2 linked regions of the Desulfosporosinus acidiphilus SJ4 genome follow. The main gene of each other region encodes a partner of the protein of the gene in region 2 in a complex. Links are inferred from orthologs where the notes say so. Each region holds a gene or a part of one and is shown on either strand. Other genes may lie near its edges. The genes, in order: uvrB and pcrA.

What was found.
Region 1: the proteins of pcrA (region 2) and uvrB are in contact, whole or in part, in a crystal structure (PDB 7EGT), measured with the Thermus thermophilus proteins. The link is inferred for Desulfosporosinus acidiphilus SJ4 from one-to-one orthologs. Residues at the interface, in WP_096412145.1 of Thermus thermophilus: His654, Arg656, Phe657, Gln666, Asp668, Glu669, Lys680, Arg681, Leu682, Ser683, Lys685, Tyr686, Ala687; in WP_096411307.1 of Thermus thermophilus: Glu23, Leu25, Arg26, Asp27, Gly28, Glu29, Arg30, Phe31, Arg55, Glu326, Asp327, Phe328, Glu379, Ser382, Gln383, His398, Gly400, Arg401.

What each region holds. Positions count from the first base shown.
Region 1 is NC_018068.1:4,798,720-4,808,847, forward strand. Bases 1-2,929 are described here. They hold uvrB (excinuclease ABC subunit UvrB), read right to left. Parts: upstream 2,527-2,929; coding sequence 475-2,526; downstream 1-474. Other genes in these bases: uvrA (excinuclease ABC subunit UvrA), read right to left, coding at 1-447; DESACI_RS21880 (sugar ABC transporter substrate-binding protein), read right to left, coding at 2,878-2,929. In the rest of the region: more of DESACI_RS21880, read right to left, coding at 2,930-4,266; DESACI_RS21885 (HDOD domain-containing protein), read left to right, coding at 4,462-5,304; DESACI_RS21890 (hypothetical protein), read right to left, coding at 5,319-6,356; DESACI_RS21895 (S41 family peptidase), read right to left, coding at 6,547-7,728; DESACI_RS21900 (murein hydrolase activator EnvC family protein), read right to left, coding at 7,801-8,946; permease-like cell division protein FtsX, read right to left, coding at 9,030-9,920; cell division ATP-binding protein FtsE, read right to left, coding at 9,910-10,128. UniProt on the Escherichia coli protein: The UvrABC repair system catalyzes the recognition and processing of DNA lesions. A damage recognition complex composed of 2 UvrA and 2 UvrB subunits scans DNA for abnormalities.
Region 2 is NC_018068.1:1,292,601-1,302,778, reverse strand. Bases 2,809-5,787 are described here. They hold pcrA (DNA helicase PcrA), read right to left. Parts: upstream 5,440-5,787; coding sequence 3,178-5,439; downstream 2,809-3,177. Other genes in these bases: DESACI_RS05860 (putative manganese-dependent inorganic diphosphatase), read right to left, coding at 2,809-3,171. In the rest of the region: NAD-dependent DNA ligase LigA, read right to left, coding at 182-2,164; more of DESACI_RS05860, read right to left, coding at 2,206-2,808; DESACI_RS05850 (ASKHA domain-containing protein), read right to left, coding at 6,088-7,917; DESACI_RS05845 (multidrug effflux MFS transporter), read right to left, coding at 7,947-9,188; DESACI_RS05835 (cobalamin B12-binding domain-containing protein), read right to left, coding at 9,720-10,178. UniProt on the Escherichia coli protein: A helicase with DNA-dependent ATPase activity. Unwinds DNA duplexes with 3'-5' polarity. Translocates on single-stranded DNA with 3'-5' polarity. Initiates unwinding more efficiently from a nicked substrate than double-stranded DNA.

The sequences.
Region 1 (10,128 bases), 3.5 Mb from region 2 along the record:
TTTTGTGCGCTCCGGAAGCTCCAAGATCTTATCCACCATTTGCTGGATCGTTTGTTGCGAGATTTCACGCCCGCACTTGGGACAATGGGGATGACCAATCCGTGCATATAACAAACGCAAATAATCCCAAACCTCTGTGGCCGTACCTACGGTTGAGCGGGGATTACGATTCGTTGTTTTCTGATCAATTGAAATTGCCGGCGATAGGCCTTCGATAGAGTCGACATCCGGCTTGTCCATCTGCCCCAAAAATTGCCGGGCATAAGCCGAAAGAGATTCAACATATCTCCGCTGGCCTTCGGCATAAATCGTATCAAAGGCCAGGGAAGACTTTCCGGAGCCGGATAATCCGGTAATTACAACAAGCTTGTCCCGGGGTATATCAATATCAATATTCTTTAAATTATGAGCGCGTGCCCCACGCACACGCAAGTATTCCTGGCTCATGTTCAGCCTCCTAATTTGTATGATAATCTAACTGGTTCTTTTACCTCGCTTCTTATTATCACCTTTAGATCGGTTATAACGATTTCCGCTTCCCCGCTGTTGACTCGTGATTTTGTACTTGTTTTCTTCACCTTTTAATTCTATCATAGCATCACGAATTTCGGCTGCTCGTTCAAAATCCAAGTTTTGAGCTGCCAGGCGCATTTCTTGTTCTAAGCTGGCGATAAGAGAAGCCATCTCCTCCGGCGGCAGTTTTGAACCATAAGCTTTTTTGCTTTCGGCTACTTTCGTTGCTTCCGGCGCATCATGGACTGCTTTCCGAATCGTTTGGGGGATAATCCCCATTTTCTCATTATAAGCCATCTGGATAGCCCGCCGTCGATTCGTCTCGTCAAGAGCAACCTGCATAGATTGGGTTATCTTGTCACCATACATAATGACTTTTCCTTGAGCGTTTCGCGCCGCGCGTCCAATGGTCTGAATGAGGGAACGATCAGACCTCAGAAAACCTTCTTTATCCGCGTCAAGAATCGCCACTAGCGATACTTCAGGCAAATCCAAACCTTCTCTCAGGAGATTAATCCCAACAATGACATCAATTATACCTAAACGAAGCTCTCGCAGAATTTCAACCCGCTCTAAGGTCTTAATATCCGAATGAAGGTATTTCACTTTAATCTCCAGGTTTTTTAAATAATCTGTGAGATCTTCAGCCATCTTCTTGGTTAGTGTAGTAATCAGGACTCGTTCGTTTCGGGCAATTCTTGCTCGAATTTCTCCCAGCAGGTCGTCAATTTGACCTTTAGTCGGACGGACAACGACTTCCGGATCTAACAAACCCGTTGGCCGAATGATCTGTTCAACCACCGTTGGGCAGTGAGCTAACTCATAAGGGCCGGGGGTAGCACTGACATAAATGGTTTGCCTAATTAGCCGCTCAAACTCAGCAAACGTTAAAGGGCGATTATCCAAAGCAGAGGGCAATCTAAAACCGAAATCTACGAGGGTTGTCTTCCGCGATCGGTCTCCTTCATACATCCCTCTTACTTGAGGGATGGAAACATGAGATTCATCCACAAAAAGCAAGAAATCTTCAGGAAAATAGTGAAGCAAGGTATAAGGAGTTTCTCCAGGTTCACGGAAGGTCAAATGTCTGGAGTAATTTTCAATTCCATTGCAAAAGCCCATTTCCCGCAGCATTTCCAGATCATAACGTGTTCTCTGTTCAAGTCGCTGAGCCTCTAGCAGCTTATTTTGGGATTGTAAAACCTGCAAACGTTCACTTAATTCAAGTTCAATATTTTCAGCTGCCTTCATTACTTTTTCTTGGGCTGTGACATAGTGAGAATTTGGGAAAATAGCGACATGATTTCTTTCCCCTAAAATCTCTCCGGTTAATACATTTATTTCGTAAATGTGTTCAATTTCATCCCCAAACATCTCAACTCGAAGAACCTTTTCACTAGAAGACGCCGGATAAATCTCCACAACATCCCCGCGCACGCGAAAGGTTCCGCGCGTAAAAGCAATGTCATTGCGGTCGTATTGAATTGAAATTAATTTGCGCAGAATATCATTGCGATCAATGACTTGTCCTTGGCGTAAAGAGAGCACCAGCTCACGATACTCTTCCGGTGAACCCAAACCGTAAATACAGGAAACACTGGCGACAACCAGAACATCCCGCCGCTCGAAAAGTGATGCCGTAGCTGAGTGACGTAATTTCTCGATTTCGTCATTAATTGAAGCATCTTTCTCAATAAAAGTATCACTCGAAGGAACATAAGCCTCCGGTTGATAGTAATCATAATAACTTACAAAATACTCTACGGCGTTTTCTGGGAAGTACTCTTTGAATTCGCTGTAGAGCTGTGCTGCTAATGTTTTGTTATGCGCTAAAACAAGGGTCGGGCGCTGGACTTTCGTAATAATATTTGCCATTGTAAAGGTTTTTCCTGAACCGGTGACCCCCAACAGTGTTTGGTGACGCTTTCCTTCCTTTATACCGGCAGCTAAAGAATCTACGGCCTGGGGCTGATCTCCTGAAGATTGGTAGGGGGCATGTAAACGAAATTCCATCTTTTGATCCCCTTTGTAAATTGTAAAATAAACACTATGTGAACTCGTTCAGCCAAAGCTGAACATCGGGGCCTCGGCGAAGGACTCTATCCACACAGAGGCAGAGAACGTGAACCACTCCCACTTATGGAAGTAGTGGGAGTCTTACAATTTGATAAAAACTTCATTTTGGGTAATAATTATAATCTTTCTAAGTTCATTTTACATCTTAGGAGATGCATATTCAACAATATCAGCCCTCTTAATTGCAGTCTCAGAATACCTTTTTATTCCATTGGGTAACGGTTGTCAAAATCTTAGGGAAGAGACGAAAGGATAAGGATTTTCGTCTCTTCCCTGTATAGCCTTTTATTATCCTCCGCTGTCACCGCCACCGCCGCTTTTGTCTTGTGAAGATTGGCTTCCTTGGTCTTTAGACTGACCTTGGGATGACTGATCTTTCCCTTCCGTTTGCAGCATTTCCGGAGGCACCGTCTTAACTTGTTGGTTCGTCGTCTTCTCCGTCCCTATGACTTTCCCTTGCGAATCTAGATATTCTCTTGTAGTTTCCGTCTTAACTGTTTCTGTAACTTTAGCAACCCCTGGCGGAACATTTCCTGACGTCTGGGCTTGATCACTGCTGCCGCTTGCACTCTGTTTACTCCCTTGTTTGTCTTTACTGTCTCCCTGATTTTTACTGTCTCCCTGTTCCTTACTCTGAGTTTGTGCTTTTGAAGTCTGTTTTTTCTGGTCTTGTTGTGCGCTTTGCATCGTTTTAACATAACTTTTTTGAATTACCGCAAGATTATCAGGGGTAACCGCCTTAACTTGAATGATCTTAGCGGGAATATCTCCCTGTTCACTGGTAATTGAATCACTAAGATCAAGAGGCTCTTTATCAATAACCTTCTGAGCCCACTGGAAGGCGTTTGCCCCCTGAAGATACGGAGATGTGTCCACATCGCTGGTTTGAGATCCGCTGGCCATTCGGTCAAGGGAAGAAATACTTGCCTGCCCCCCAATCAGCAAAACCTTCTTATCCAATTGCAATTGTTTTAAAACATCACTTGCCATTCCCGACAATTGAGCCGTAGGGGCTAAAATCCCTTGCACTTTCCCAGGATTCTTTTGTAAAAAGTCGTTTAAGCTTTGCTTAACTGTTGATTCCGCTCCCTGTGGACTGGCAATCGTTTGAATGGATATTTTAGGATATTTACTGAGAACCGCTTTGTTCCCGGCAAGAAGTTCTTGAGATCCCGTCTCACTGGGATCTCCCTGCAAAATGATGACTTGCCCGTCTGAAACTTTGCTGACTAAGGACTGAGCCATCAGTTCCCCTGTCTTTTCCTGATCTGACGTTACTATGCCTGCAAGATTAGCGCCCGCCGGAACTTGGTTTAATGCTAGGACTGGCACTTTATTTGTCTGGGCGTTCTTTAAAAGATTCGCATTTCCTCCCTGATAGATTAAGACTTTAGCCCCTTTCAAGGCTGAATCATCCACCGCTTGACTTGAATCGAGGTATTTGACTTTGACATTCCCCTTCTTCGCTAAATCGTCAATGCCTTTGGTGATCAGCAATTTATTTGGGTCTTTTTCATCTAAAGACACTGCAATTATCGGAGGTTTAGAATTATTACCTGCAGAAGAAGTTTTGTTTTTGTTGCCTAAAAGGGCTTGAAGACCACAGCCACTTATGGTTAAACTAAGACATAAACATAAACCAATGAAAACAACTAGGGTTCGCTTTCTGTATGTCATGGAAACGCTCCTTTCGAACTCCTAATTTTGTCATTAGTCTTCCCTTGTCGTATAAAATAATGCAGTTTGTTTAAATAGTTCAAGCGACTCATTGTATGTTGAAGTCTTTAGTTATAACATTATAATGATTCTTTTTCAAACCATGAGTTCATTCAAGTCTGACGACGCTCCCAATGATTTTAAGGAGGGTTAAAATTGCCGGTCAAATTGGAACACATTCTCACTCGTGTTAATACTCTTCCCCCTCTGCCTACTGCTGCCGTAAAAGTTGTAACCTTAACAAAAGATCCTACGACTACAGTTAAAGAGCTTGAAACCGTAATTTCACAAGACCCTGCGCTTGCCGCCGGGATGTTGAAGCAAGCCAATTCTGCCTATTACGGATATGCCCGACGCATTTCATCACTCCAAGAAGCCATCGTAATGTTAGGTTTTCAGGCGACTCAAGGATTAGCCATGGCTTCAGCCGTTGCTCCTATACTTAAAACGCCCCTCATTGGCTATGAAATTGAACAGGAGGGCCTCTGGAAGCATTCTATGTTAACGGCTATGGCAGCCAAACGATTATGTCAGCATTTAAGGCTTCCCTTTGGAGAAGTTGCTTTCACCGCAGGTTTGCTCCACGATATCGGTAAATTAGTCATCTCCATTTATATTCAGGAAGTTAATACCATCCTTTTGCAAAAAGTCCAGGAAACATCACTTTCCTATGTTGAACTTGAGGAAAAAGTTATTGGCTATGACCATGCTACGGTGGGCGGATACTTAGCAATTAACTGGAACCTGCCAGACGACCTTGTGGAAGGTATTTCCTACCACCATTCTCCTTTGAAAGCCCACAACTTCATTGATTTAGCGTCTGTTATTCACATTGCGAATGGCTTAGCTAATTTGCTCGGCACAGGTGGTGGGGTGGACAGTTTTTTTAACCCTCTTGAGCAAGAAATTCTAGACCGCTTTACCCTCAAGGAAAGTGACCTTGAACGTCTCATTTCGGAGATTGGTGAATATCTCGTTGACCCCTCCATTTTTGGCTAGGTTCTCAAAGCATTTTAGTTTAATCCATTTAATTTCAAATCTCCCAAAATTGTATTAAGAAGAATTTCCCGGTATTCATCTAACTTCCCAAAGTCTACAGATTCTGTATAAATGGCTTTAAGCTGAGATCTATGGTTTTGCCAAGAGGAGATAGTTTCAATTAGCTTTTCCCCAAAGGGTCGTTCTAAGCCCTGATCAACTAAGTTATCCGGATTACCCTGCCATATGGCCAGATGTCTTTCTGGAAAAACAATCCCAATCACTTCATCTGGGTTTAGTGGATGTAAGATAATTTCAATTAATTGACCGAGTTGCTGCGCTTCATTTAATACCCAGTCTAAGGCATCTAAGGTTTCATCCCCTTCAAGCCGAATCTGATCAAAATCCATAAGAAAATGAGGGGCTAGGTTCAACCATCCTTCTGAGGTTAAGCCATGCAAAAAATAGGGATTAATTATACTCTTTTGCAGCAGTTTTACTGCATTCTCAGCAAGTGGCCAAGGCCCAGTATTCTCTTTTCTGATTTTTAGCCGGGCGGAATTGCCCAAAATCCAAGACATGTCCTCTCTTTTATCGGTTCTGGAAGTCCTGGGAACAATTAAAGAACTCAGCTCAGCCGCCAATTCTTCCTCTACCTTCTGTTGAAGTAATTGAAGCTGATTTTCAAGTTTTAAAATATGTATACGCTGCTTCTCGAGCTTATAATCATCACAAAAGCGGTTAAAATCAATAAACTTTTCCACCACACCCGGAGCACGCCAACGAAACGGCGAAATTTCCATCACATCCAGCATAGCCAATCCCATACGAGGCATTATGAAACCGGCCATAGAATCGGGGTCGCGAGCTGAACGCATAAAATCAATTTCATACCCCCGATCTAGCAGTTCCAGGCCAATAACTTTAATTAAAGTCGATTTACCTGTTCCCAGCCCCCCTAACAAGACATAAACCCTTTGCCAATTCGGCATCATATTAGGCACCAGAGAAATATACCCCCGCGTGGTGATTCCTTCGGCAAAGTAATGCCTTACCCCAGTTTTATTTCCCATCTTCATCCAGCCCCCGTTGTTTTTTATATCAGCGTAGTCTATGCAGCTAGAACTTCGAGGGTGAATTTATAAAAAAGGAACTAAACTGTAGTCTAGGCGTTTAAAATAAAAAACGAGGTTGCGCAACAAAATGTTGCCGCAGCCTCGTTTTCTTTATACTATCAAAAAGTATAACTTTTGGTTGTATATTTTACTTCATTTTTCCTTGTAATGCTTGAACTGCTTTTAAAAGCTGAGGATCAAAATTCGTATCCGTTGGCGAAAGTGTAGCTTGCTGGCCCTTTGGGAGTTCTACCATTACGTCCGGTTCAATCCCAATTTTGTTAATCGAGACCTTATTTGGTGTAAGATATTTGGCAGTGGTTAATTTGACACTCGTCCCCGCATCGAGAGGGAAAATTGTTTGGACGATCCCTTTGCCGAAGGTTTTTACTCCCACTAACGTCCCCGTTTTCTCATCCTTAATAGCGCCGGAGACAATCTCCGCGGCCGAAGCGCTCTCTTCATTGACAAGCACGACCAAAGGCATTCCTAAATACGTTCCAGTGGCCATCTTTGTATCTACGTTTCCTTGTTTGTCTACAATATAGACCACCGGTCCGGAAGGAACAAAATAACTTGCAACTTGAACAGCCGCATTAAGTTCACCGCCGTGATTATATCTTAAATCCAGAACGATACCTTTGTATTTTTTTATATTCATGTTGTTCAAAGTATCTTTAAGTTCAGTACCGGTATCCGTGGAAAATTGAGTAATATTAATATAGGCAATATCAGGATGCCCGGGCAGTGCTTCTCCATCAACCGTAGGAACGGTTATATTTTCCCTTGTCAGGCTCACCGTATAAGTTTTGTTGGTACTGGCGCGATATAATGCTAAAACCACTTTCGTTCCCGGATCACCGCGCATCAAATTTACGGCTTTGTCCTGGTCCATACCGGCCGTATCGGTATCATTGATCTTGCTCACAACATCCCCCGGCAAAATCCCCGCCTTGCTTGCCGGAGAATTTTTAATAGGCCGCAAGACCACGAGTTTATTTGGATCCTTCAGGCTAAGAACAATCCCCACTCCGCCAAATTTGCTATCAAGAATCTGAAAAAGTTCTTGATTCTCTTGGGCATTCATATAGGTCGAATACGGATCCCCCAGAATATCCACAATTCCTTTCGTAGCACCTTCAACCAATTGTGATGTCGAAACATTCTCTAAGTAATCGCTGTGAATAAGTTGTGCAACATGAACCAGACGACCAATGTTATCGACGTTGGCGAGTACGATTCCGCCTACCGTTGCTGTCACCAGCACACAAAAAATCAGTAAGACAACTCCAACATGTTTTGCTGTTCTTTTCCAATTCCACTCCTGCACTCAATGTCAAACCCTTTCCTCAAGTCTTGCTCTATTATATGCCTATCCCCTTGCAGAAATACTGCTTATCCATTAGTTGGGGAAAAATTGCAATGGATCTGTCGGGTTGCCATCGACCCTAACCTCAAAATGCAAATGCGGGCCCGTGCTCCATCCAGTGGAACCGACATAGCCGATAACTTGGTTTGCTTCTACGGATTGTCCTTCGGTAACATTCAATTTTGACTGATGCCCATAAAGAGAAGAAATCCCATGACCGTGATCGATAATAACCATGTTGCCGTAGGCAACATTCCAACCGGCCATAATAACAACGCCACTTCCTGCAGCGTGAATCTCGGTCCCCATAGGAGCCATTATATCCGTTCCGGTATGTAAACTTTGCTTGTGGGTGATTGGATGAGTTCTCCACCCATAAGGATCACTAATCTCATAATGCCCCGGTAAGGGCCAGGTTGAAATGGTTCCATTCCCATTGTTTCGTCCGGCTTGAGCAGCCTGCAATTTGCGAATCTTATCATTTAAAGCATTGGCTTCTGTTTGTAAGCGTTCGACCTCATCATAAGAAGCTTGAACGGCTTTCTGATTTTGCTCCAAAGCCGTTTGCTGCTGAGCCTTTTTCGCATCCAGGTCTGTTTTGGCTTTTGCTGCCTGAGCCTGAAGTTGAGCGGCTTGATTCCTCTTCACTGTTAGTTCCTGAGTTTTTTGAGCGATTTTTTCCTTTTGCTCTTGGATATCTGTCAATAACTTTTGGTCATTCGTAATTAATTTATTGAAATACTCCATCCTCGTGATAAAATCACTCAGGTTTGCAGATTGAAAGAGTAATTCGAAATAGCTGATCTGCCCGTTTTCGTAAATTCCCCGAGCCCTTTTTCCAAGGGCAGTACGGCGGTCGGCCAGTTCTTGCTGTTTTTGATCCAGTTCTTTTTGCGCAGCTTGAACCTGAGTTTGGGTTTGGTTAAAAGCACGCTGCTTTTCGGCTAAAAGTGACTGGGCAGCAGAAATTTGGGTTTCTAACTGAGCCAGCTGAGCCTTCAATTTATCGGAGGTATAGGTCAATTGATGCAGTTTGTTCTGCGCTTGATTCTTTTGACTGGAGATCGATTGCTGCTCATGCACTGCGTCATAAAGCTCACTCGCCTGAGAGGGCGCCTTAGAGGCTATAAGCAAAGCAAGACTCAGTGCCGTAATTAAGACCACTTTTTTCTTGAACATCTACTCCCCCCTAAGACACAAATCTCAAACGTGCCAAGGAACACGTTTTGCCACGTGTCCTCAGCACAATACACGTTCAATGTTTAGGAACGCAGGAATTTTTGCAAAGACACAGCGCTGCCCACAGCCCCCATAGCCATACCCGCCAGTAAAAGGCCGCCTGTCACTTGGTGAAACAGGAGGGGATTGCGAACGACAGGCAAGAACGTAAGAGCCGATTGAATATACATGGTCATCCAGTTATAGCCCATTCCGACAATCAAGGCCGCCAGAGCACCACCAAGCAGACCTAGAGTTAATCCTTCAATGAGAAACGGCCAGCGGACAAAACTATTACTTGCCCCCACTAACTTCATAATTTGAATTTCCCGCCGTTTGGAAAAAACATTCATTTTAACATTAATTGAAATAAGCACAACGGAAGCCGCGGAAAAGGCAGCTACCACACCGAGGCCAATCCATCTCAGCCATTTGGTGAATTCCAGAAGTTTATCCACATAGCCCTGTCCATAGCGCACTGTATCAATTTCCGGCAATGCTTGTATAGCATCTGCCAACGTCTTTACATCTTGAGGATTTGTAGCTTTTACCGTCAATTTATCCGGGAATGGATTTGTTCCTCCCAAATCTGTTACAAGATTGCTCTGGGATCCGCCTATGGTCTTTCCGAAATCTGATAAGGCCTGATCCTTTGTAACAAGAGTCACAGAAGCAACCCCTGTCATCCCTTGAATTTGACCCTGCAGGGTTTGGACTTGGTCCGCTGTCGCATCATCTTTAACAAAGGCAGCAATTTCAAGTTGAGATTCAAAAGATTGGGCCATATTGGCTGCATTTGCTAAAAAGAAGACCGAAAAGCCCAAAATAACCAGCGATACCATAACCGTTAGAACGGAAGCAATGCTTAACCAAGGGTTGCGCTTCATCGAATGACCCGTTTCACGCAGAATATAACTGGGAAAATTAAACGTCATAGCCGTAGCCCCCCATTTCCTCATCCCGCGCAACTCGGCCATTTTCAATGGCAATGACTCGTTTTTGCATTTTATTAACAATTGCCCGAGCATGAGTGGCCATAACGATGGTGGTTCCTCTTTTGTTAATGTTAAAGAGCAAATCCATAATTCCCCATGCCGTCTCCGGGTCAAGGTTTCCCGTCGGTTCGTCCGCAACTAATAAGGC
Region 2 (10,178 bases):
AAATAAGGACGGTTCTTTGGTATACGCCTGACCGCATACAACAAAAAGCCGTCCCTGAGTTAACCTTATGCTACAGAGGAAGTAACAGAAGACTATCCCTGCTTTACACCCTGATGAAATCATGCAAAATGTGCAATAAGGACCGTCCCCAATACACACTTGCTAGGCCCCTCCCCAATTGCTACTGTTTCAGCAGTGTGTCAAATTCGTCTTCCGTTAGGATCTGGACCCCTAGTTCTTGGGCTTTCGTAAGCTTAGAACCTGCTTTTTCGCCGGCAACGACGAAAGCTGTCTTTTTGCTGACGGAGCTTGCGGCTTTGCCGCCGTGGTCTTCAATGACTTTTTCGATCTCTCGTCGGTCCCAACGTTCTAAGGAACCTGTGACAACAATACTTTTACCGGCAAATATCTGGGGTTTTGAAGATTCTTCAGCCGTCATATCGACTCCTGCCTGACGCAGTTTTTCAATAAAACCTTGAGTGCTCTCCAGGCTGAAAAAATAGACGAGATTTTCCGCCATGGTGGGCCCTATATCGGGAATTCCCTGCAGCTCTTCCAGAGACGCTTTCATGAGTTGGTCCATGGAACCAAACCTCTGAGCCAAGACTTTGCCGGCCTTTTCTCCGGTATGGCGAATCCCCAGGGCAAAAATCAAAGGCCCCAAGCCGCGGGTTTTGCTATCCTGAATGGCTTTTAAAAGATTTTCGGCGGATTTCTTACCCATCCGTTCTAAGGGGATTAAATCCTCAAAGGTTAAGGAATAAAGATCCGCAGCGTCCGAGATCAAACGAGCATCGAGAAGCTGCTGAATCACCGCCGGCCCCAGACCGTCTATAGCCATGGCATCGCGGGAAACGAAATGGATGATCCCTTCCCGTTGCCTGGCGGGACAGGTGATACTCTGACAGCGGTAGGCCACTTCACCTTCATCTTGGCGGACAGGGCTTTGACATTCCGGACAGAATTCCGGCATTTCAAAGATTCTTTCCTCCCCGGTTCGTTTCTCAGGCAGCATCTTAACAACTTCAGGAATAACATCCCCGGCCTTATGAAGCAAAACATGGTCGCCGATGCGGATATCCTTCTGGCGTATGTTATCAAGATTATGCAGAGTCGCCCGGCTCACCGTGGACCCTGCAACCAGAACAGGCGTGAGCACTGCCGTAGGGGTTAACACCCCCGTTCGGCCTACCCGAATCAGTATATCTTCAACAACGGTTTCCACTTGTTCTGCTGGAAATTTATAAGCAATTGCCCAACGAGGACTTTTAGCTGTAAAGCCCAATTCCTGTTGAACGGCAAAATCATTCACTTTAATAACCAATCCGTCAATATCATAGGAGAAACCATGACGTTCCGAAGACATTCTTTCACAAAACCCAATAACTTCGTCAATGGTTCCAAAAACCTTATACTCCGGATTGACAATAAATCCTTGTTCCTTTAAATAGGTAAGGACTTCCGTTTGATTATGTAAACCTAACTCGTTGGCACCCAACACCTGATAAGCAAAATAATCCAGCTTCCGCTGGGCCGTAATCTTGGAATTCAATTGGCGCAAGGAACCTGCCGCCGCATTACGGGGATTGGCAAAGGTTGCTTGTCCCTCTTCTTCCCGTTCTTGATTCAAGCGGGCAAAGGAAGCTTTGGGCATATACCCTTCTCCCCGGACGCTTAGTCTTGGAACATCATCTTTAAGGCGTAAAGGTATTGATTTTACAGTCTTAACGTTAGGGGTGATATCTTCACCCACTTCGCCATCACCACGGGTTGCTCCCCGCACCATCAGGCTGTTTTCGTAGGTTAAAGCGACAGTCAGTCCATCAATCTTAAGTTCTACAACATACTCCACAGTTGAAGTCACTTGACGGACCCGTCGGTCAAATTCCCTGAGGTCCTCCGCCGAAAAAGCGTTATCTAAACTCAGGAGAGGTTCCAAATGACGTACTTTAGTGTACTCTTTGGCTACCTCTCCCCCGACTCGTACTGTCGGAGAATCGGGAGTAACCCAGTCCGGATGCTTCGCTTCCAAATCGATCAATTCCCGCATGAGAGCATCGTAATCCGCATCAGTCATGGTGGGTTGATCAAGTACATAGTACTGCTTATTGGCAGTCTCTATCTCCCCCCGCAACCATCTCACACGCTCGAATTCATCCCGCACCGAAATTTCCTCCCTGTTCTCCTAATATGTTTGTATTTTAATTAAGCTGAAAAATAAGTTGTCATTGGTGGAACAACTTGTTTTTTACGGGAGAGAACGCCAGGAAGCTCAACACTGCCATTGACAAGTTCTTTGCCGAAGGCTTTAGCAACTTCTTCCGGATTATCTCCTTTAACAATCAGTTCAGTGTAATCACTTAAAATGTCAGTAACCATTAAGCAGATATAACGCAGGCCTTGAGAATTGCGATAGTTTTCCAGCTCTTTGTTTAAGTTTGCCCGAACATCTTCAAATCCATCCATGCCCATCAGACTGACTTGGCCAACGCCAACTTTGTGGGATCCCATGGTGAAAGCTTTGAAATCTTCTTCAATCATGCTTTGCGGAGTGCGCTCAGCGATGTTGGAACCCGCTTTGAACATATCAATACCGAAGGTTTTGGGGTCAACTCCAGCAATGGCTGCGAGTTCAGCAGCAATAACTTTATCCAGCTCAGTGCAAGTTGGGGATTTGAAGATTACTGTGTCAGAAAGAATAGCAGCTAATAAAATACCTGCAATCGCTTTCTCAGGAACTAAGCCTTTTTCTTTGTAATATTGAGCAACAATCGAACAGGTTGAACCGACAGGCTCGATACGTACATAAAGAGGTTCGGCAGTTTGGAATCCGCCAACTTTGTGGTGGTCAACAACTTGTACGAGCTGAGCTTGATCAGCACCGCCTACAGCTTGACCATATTCGTTGTGGTCAACGAGGATAAGTTTTTGTTTAGCCTCAACGGATTCTAATACTTCAGGTACTTGAACTCCATAATAGTTGAGAACAAACTCGGTCTCTTTATTGATTTTGCCGGCTGTTACGGCAACACAATTTTCAGCACCTGTAAGTTCTTTAAAACGAGCTAAAGCGATAGCGGAGCAAACTGAGTCTGTATCTGGGTTCTTGTGACCAACAATATAAATCTTATCCATTATAACACCTAAACCTTTCTCTTCATAATTTCTCATTTGAATTTAGAGTTTGGTAAGTTTGGCGTACTCTGCCAAGAGTTTTTTAATTCCAATTCCACCATCAAATACAATTGTCAATTCTGCCTGATTTCCTTCACCCTTAATTGAGACTATTATTCCTCGTCCGAATTTAACATGCTCAACCTTTTCTCCTACGTGATGAGCCTCACCTCCTTTAATGACCACCGGGCTGCCAAAATCTTTCTCCCAGGAACCGGACCCTAAAGGAATTCTCCGATCTGGTTTACCCTCCTGTCTCTGAAATGATTTGGGTGAAGTATTTAAACGCAGTTTAGGCGGATCGAGTGGATCGATATCCGTCATCAGCTCCGACGGGATCTCCTCTAAAAACCGCGAAGGTGGATTATACTGGGTTTTGCCATAGAGCATACGCATTTCTGAATTGCACAAGTACAGTTTTTCACGTGCCCGTGTAATAGCTACATAGCACAGCCTCCGTTCCTCCTCCAACTCTGAAGGGTCAAGAAAGGAACGTCCGCTGGGAAAGATGCCCTCTTCCATGCCTACCACGAAAACGACAGGATATTCCAGACCTTTAGCGCTGTGCATGGTCATTAAGGCAATGGATTCTTCTGCAGGATCCAGTTCGTCTATGTCAGCGACCAGCGATACTTGCTCTAAAAAGCCGCTGACTCCGCCAAGGATCTGTTCTTCCTCCCCTTCGGTTTCAGATTGAGCAGCTTTTTCATCGAACTCCGTTGTGACGGAAAGAAACTCTAACAAGTTTTCCAAGCGGGCTTCTGCTTCCGGTGAACTATCTGCTTCGAGAATCGCCTGGTAACCCGTTTTATTCAAAATCTCCTTGACTAACTCTGTAACGGTGGCATTTTTCGAAAACTCAACTAAACCTTGCATCAGATGGGCAAAGGCCAACAATGGTTTCTTAGCCCGGGCTGTTAATTCCGGAATATAGTCTGCTTCCAAAATAGCGTCCAAGACAGGCATTCCTTGTTCGTCGGCATATTCCAGAATTTTCTCCAGAGTACTTTCTCCCAGGCCCCGTTTAGGAACATTAAGCACCCGGGCAAAACTTACTTGGTCTGAAGGGTTATAGATAAGCCGCAGATAGGCTAACATATCTTTGATCTCTAAACGTTGGTAAAACTTTAAACCCGAAAAAATTCGATAAGGCAGGGCGGCTTTCATCAACTGTTCTTCCAGTATCCGAGATTGGGCATTGGTTCGATAAAGAACTGTAAAATCACTGTAGGGACGACCTTCCAGTTCATGCAAACGCTGAATCCGTTCTACCACATACCTGGCTTCATCCCGTTCGTCATTACTGACATAACAAACGATTGGCTGTCCTGAGGAATTCTCCGTCCAGAGAGATTTTTCTTTGCGTCCCTCATTGTTCCTGACAACGGCATTGGCAGCATCAAGAATTTTTTGAGTAGACCGATAATTCTGCTCAAGCTTGATAACCTTAGCTTCAGGGTAATCCCGCTCAAAATCAAGGATGTTTTGAATATCAGCCCCGCGCCAGCCATAAACGGACTGGTCATCGTCCCCTACCACACAAAGATTGCGGTAACGGCTGGCCAACAGCTTGATCAGCATGTATTGGGCATGATTGGTATCCTGATATTCATCCACCAAAATATAACGGAATTTCTCCTGATAATAATCCAAAACCCTGTCATTTTCTCTGAACAGTTTAACCGTAAGCATAATAATATCATCAAAATCCAGAGCATTATTCGTTCTGAGTTTTTTCTGATAATCCCGATACAAATCAACAACTTTGCTCTGAAAATAATCGCTGGCCTGGACAGCAAATCCTTCAGGGTCCAGGAGTTTATTTTTGGCATCACTAATCACCGAAGCTACACCACGCGGGGAAAATTTCTTTTCATCCAGATTCTTTTCCTTTAAGCATCCTTTGATCAAAGCCAGTTGATCTCCCGCATCGTAGATCACAAAATTCCGGGTATAACCCGGCAGATGCTCGATATCCCGCCGCAAAATGCGTACACAGGCTGAGTGGAAGGTGCTGACCCATAATCCTCGTCCTTCACTGCCTACGAGGGTTGTTACCCTGTCCCGCATCTCCTTAGCTGCTTTATTCGTAAACGTAATTGCTAATATATCGCCTGGATCGACACCCCGAGCAATCAAATGAGCAATTCGGTAAGTAAGCACGCGAGTCTTTCCTGATCCTGCACCGGCCAGAATAAGAAGCGGCCCTTCCTGATGCTCAGCAGCTTCCCTTTGTACTGAATTCAAATCGTCCAACCGATACATTAACCACTCCACCTCTCCTCTTGTACATATTATAACATACTGTTCGTCCTGACTGTTGTCTGATTTAAAGGCGGCACTCACCTAAAGGTTACTTGCTATTAAATTTTACTATACCTAGTAATGATGATTGTTATAGCAAAGCCCCAATTATAGTCCTCTGATTCCAGTATCTTGAAATATTTATCCTTTGAACTGTAGATTATCATGTAGATTTATGTCTTTTTGTGACAAATTGCTAATTCTCGCTTTAAATGATTTAAATAAGGAATTAAAACATTCTATTTTCACTAGCCCATATACCCCAAGCAGCATAAATAAGGTTAATAGAGACATAGCCCTCCATTAACCTTATTTCTCCATCATTGCATTATCCTTTTGACTATCGATGTCAGCAGTCTCTTCCTGCCATCCCGATAGTCTCCAGTGGAGACTATCGCACTTGTTTGGCTCCAGAGACACTTGGCCAAATCCACACTGCAGGAGTAGGCCTATTAAGTTGCAGTGTGGCGATAAGCTCGTCCGCTTATCGTCATGGCCGGCGGTCTCTTCCCGCCATCCTTGGCTCCAGAGACACTTGGCCAATCCATGGCCGGCGTCTGCTTGGATGTTCTTCGCTATCGTAAAATCAGAACCACACTATGACTTTCATTAGAAGATCCCTTCAAAACCCAGTCCTTTTAGAAATTCATCCTGAAATTCTTTCTTATTAGATAGCTCAATATGCTCTGCCTGTTTAGCCATAGTCTCAGCGCGCCCTCGCTCAATAATGGAAAGCAAGGCCATTTTAGCCCCATCTCCTGCCGCATTACCTATGGAATGAATTCTTTCCAAGGGTAAAGGCGGAAGCAATCCGATGCCCAAGGCACTTTCTTTCTTAATATAATTCCCAAAGGCTCCTGCCAGAAGCACCCTGTCTATCTCAAGAGGACTAATTCCCATTTCTCTGACGAGCAGTGTAATTCCTGCACTTATAGCCCCCTTCGCCAGCTGTAAAGCTCGAATGTCCTTTTGGGAAAGCACAAGATCCTCGCCGCTGACCGAATCCTTTCCCCAAGCAAGAACAAATTCAAAAGTCTGCTCACCTTTACGCAGCCGCTCACGCACCAGAGGAGGCAATATTTCCAAGTCTTCCGGTTCGCTGGCATAACGTCCGGAAGCAGTAATAACCCCCGCCTTAAACATTTCGGCAATAGCATCGATCAGCCCCGAGCCACAGATACCTCGATCTTTTCCACCTCCGATGGTTTTTAATTCAACATCCTGAGCTATACTCACCGCTTCAATTGCTCCCTCTGCCGCTCTCATTCCATAGCGGATCTCCGCTCCTTCAAAGGCCGGCCCAGCTGCAGTGGAGCAAGTCAGAATCCGGTTCTTGCCGCTGAGAACCATCTCGCCGTTTGTTCCAATATCAACGATCAGGCTGACTCCGTCCAGATGATCAGCTCTTGCCGCTAACATTGCTCCAACGGTATCCGATCCAACATAACCGGCCACATTCGGCAGTACCAGCACCCGTCCAGTGGAGAGCATATAAAGTCCCAACTCTTTAGCTTCCACATCGACCATTTGCTGAAAAACCGGAATGAAAGGGGCCGGAGCCAGATAGGTGGGATCGATTCCCAAAAACAAATGAGCCATTGTTGTGTTGCCCACGACCACGGCCTGATAAATTTCTTCCTGCTTAATGTTCTTCTCCTGGCATAGCTCTTTGATTATCTTGTTAAGGCCGCCCACTACTTTCCCTTGAACTTCCTGAAGTTTTTCCGGACCGCCCGCTGCATAAGTGATTCGTGAAATAACATCAGCTCCGAAAATCTGCTGCGGATTTGTCATCGCCCCACTTGCTGCAACAATGCCTTGGAGCATATCCAAAAGGTAAACCACCACCGTCGTAGTACCAATATCAATGGCAATGCCAAAACAGCGCTTTGAAGTGTCATGGGGTTCTACAGCCAATAATCTATGGCCGTCCAGCACCGCCGTGATTTGAAATCCACCGTCTCGCAGCACCTTAGGAAGTGTAGCAGCAATGGAACGGCTAAAGCGCAGCCCCCTTTCAGGCAGAGCAGACACTAAACGCTCCCAATCTGACCTCTGGTCTTCAACTGTGGGACGTTCGAGTTCAAGTGGATATTTGCAGACACTGGGGGCCAACTCAATTTCCCTTAGCTCGGCCAAATCTGTTTTCCGATGAACGACATCCTTTTGTTCTTCAATCCGGATCGATGCATTGTGAGTAAGGGTGTGTTGACAGGCCAAGACCCAACCGGCCTCTAGCTCTGAAGCCGTTAGAAATTTCTTTTCTGCCAAAGTAGGAGAATACGGAGCATCTGTCTTAATTTGAACCTTACATTTTCCGCAGGTTCCTTTTCCTCCGCAGGTGCTTTCAACTTGCCTTCCGGCTAAAGCAACTGCTTGCAAAATAGTTGTGTCTTTCTCAACCTGAACAACTTTGTTCGAAAATGTGATGTCAATCATCCCTGTCACTCCTTTGCTATAACAACTTGTCAACTCTCAACTGCCTGAACAAAAGGTTTTTTGGAAATTATACTCCAAAGCCCTAAACTGATTAAAGCAAGAATTGCATATAGGAGCCCCATGACCTCTATCCGATTGGCCCAATTCAAGGAAATGAGAATCATACCGATACTGCCAAAGACCGTAAAGGCACAAGACATTAATGATACAGCCGCCCCGGTGTCTCCCTTTTGCTGTTCCAGCATTAAATTAGCACTGGGGGGGCGAGTGAGGCTGCCTGCCAGCGTAGCCGGCAATAAGGTTAAGGCAAATACCGCCGGACTCATACTCCCTATAAAACTGACTAAAAGTCCGCTGACAAAGGAGATAAAATAACTGGCTGAAATAATAAAATCCCTTTTCAGATACCGGGCTACCCTCGAATAGAGCAAAGGACCAATCACCATAAAGATTGCATTAAAGGCAAAATAATAGCTGTAAACTTGTGCGCTTAAGCCAAATTGATCAATATAAATATAGGAGGATGAGGTAATGAAGGACATCATCGGAATCCCCATTAAGGAAAATGTCAAAAGAAGTGAGACAAACCCCGGATTTTTAGCAACAACTTGCAATCTCCCCAGAGATTGAAGAATTCCCCCGGTATAATGCTCAGCAATGGTTTCCTGGAAGGCAATTCCCGCCATTGTGATTAGAAACCCAATCACTGCCAAGGTAGAAAACACTCCCCGCCAGGAAGTAAACCTCAAGATTACTGCCCCAACAACAGGAGCGACGATTGGCGAAATCATAGTCATTGATGACACCACGGCTAAGACAGATATCCGCTTCTTCCCGGTATAACAATCTTTTACAACAGCCTGAGCTACAGAAGTTGCCGCTCCGCTGGCAATAGCTTGGAAAACTCGAAAAATAATAAGCTGATATACATTTCCCGAAAAGGCGCATAAAACACTGGCAATAGTGTAAAGCACTAAACCCGTAAGCAATATTGGTTTGCGACCGTATTTATCGCTTAAGGGCCCCCAAAATAAGGTTCCGATGGCATAAAAAAGGAAAAACATAATTAACGTAAGATTAATTAAACCGGCAGAAGCTTTAAAATTCTCCGCCATCCTCGGCAGGGCAGGAAGATATAGATCAGTAGATAAGGGTATAAACGCACTTAAAAAAGCAATAAGGACTACGAGCCCCTTATCACCTAAATATCGCTGCGTCTTCTTAGGTTCTTCATTTTGATCAGTTGTCTCAAGCAATGAATCCTTTGTCATTCGTTTTATTAACTCCATTCTTTAGTCTGTACAATTACTACAAATTATGTTCACGTGCAAGAACGCTCTAAAGAAAACTTAGCGGGCGCCAAGCATCGGAGCAGGCGGCTGCCAAGTTGCACTTATGCTAGAAGACGAAGGCACTGTCTTCGCAGATATTAGCCCTGCTTGCGGTATACAACCGAAGGTTATACTTTCTGCCTCGGAAAGTGAACTCGTCCAGCTAAAGCTGAACATCGGGGTCTCAGATGACGATAGTCTCCAGTGGAGAGTATCGCCGAAGCCGCTTATACTTAAAAGAATACTGCGCGGCGAAGGATGACTCTACCCCACCTGAAGTTTACGAAGATCCCCCACTTATAGAAGTGTGGGGCTTCAAATCCGGATAAATTTTCAATTCTTCAGTGATACCGCTAAACGGCATGGGGGGGCTGATAACGGAACAGACAATTAGGAGGCACCTCATAAGACACCTCCTTAACCGGTCTTGAAGTTAGGGACGCGGTGAACCTTCTTGTTTGCTAAGCGTTGTTAGGCAACTCCGAATATTTCTTCAGCAATCTTGACGCCATCCGTAGCAGCCTGAGCGCTGAAATCTGCACCTACGTAGTCTTTGACGACCTCATCAATATAGTTGCCGCCGATAAGTATTATGCAATCCAATCCTGCAGCTCTGATGGCCTCAATGGTTTCTTTCATAGATTCCTGGCATCCTGTCAACAGAACACTCATGCCTACAAGGGGGGCTTTAAATTCTTTTATCGCTTCAATAAACTTCTCTTTCGGAACATCCACTCCGAGATCAATGACATTATAACCCGATCCTTTGAGGAGCATTACCACAATGTTCTTTCCTAAATCGTGGATATCCCCTTTCACAGTGCCCATGACGATATTCCCCTTATACTCTGCATTACTGCCCGTGAGGAGCGGTTCTAAAACGACCATAGAATCCTGCATGATTTCTCCGCACATGATGAGTTCACCCAA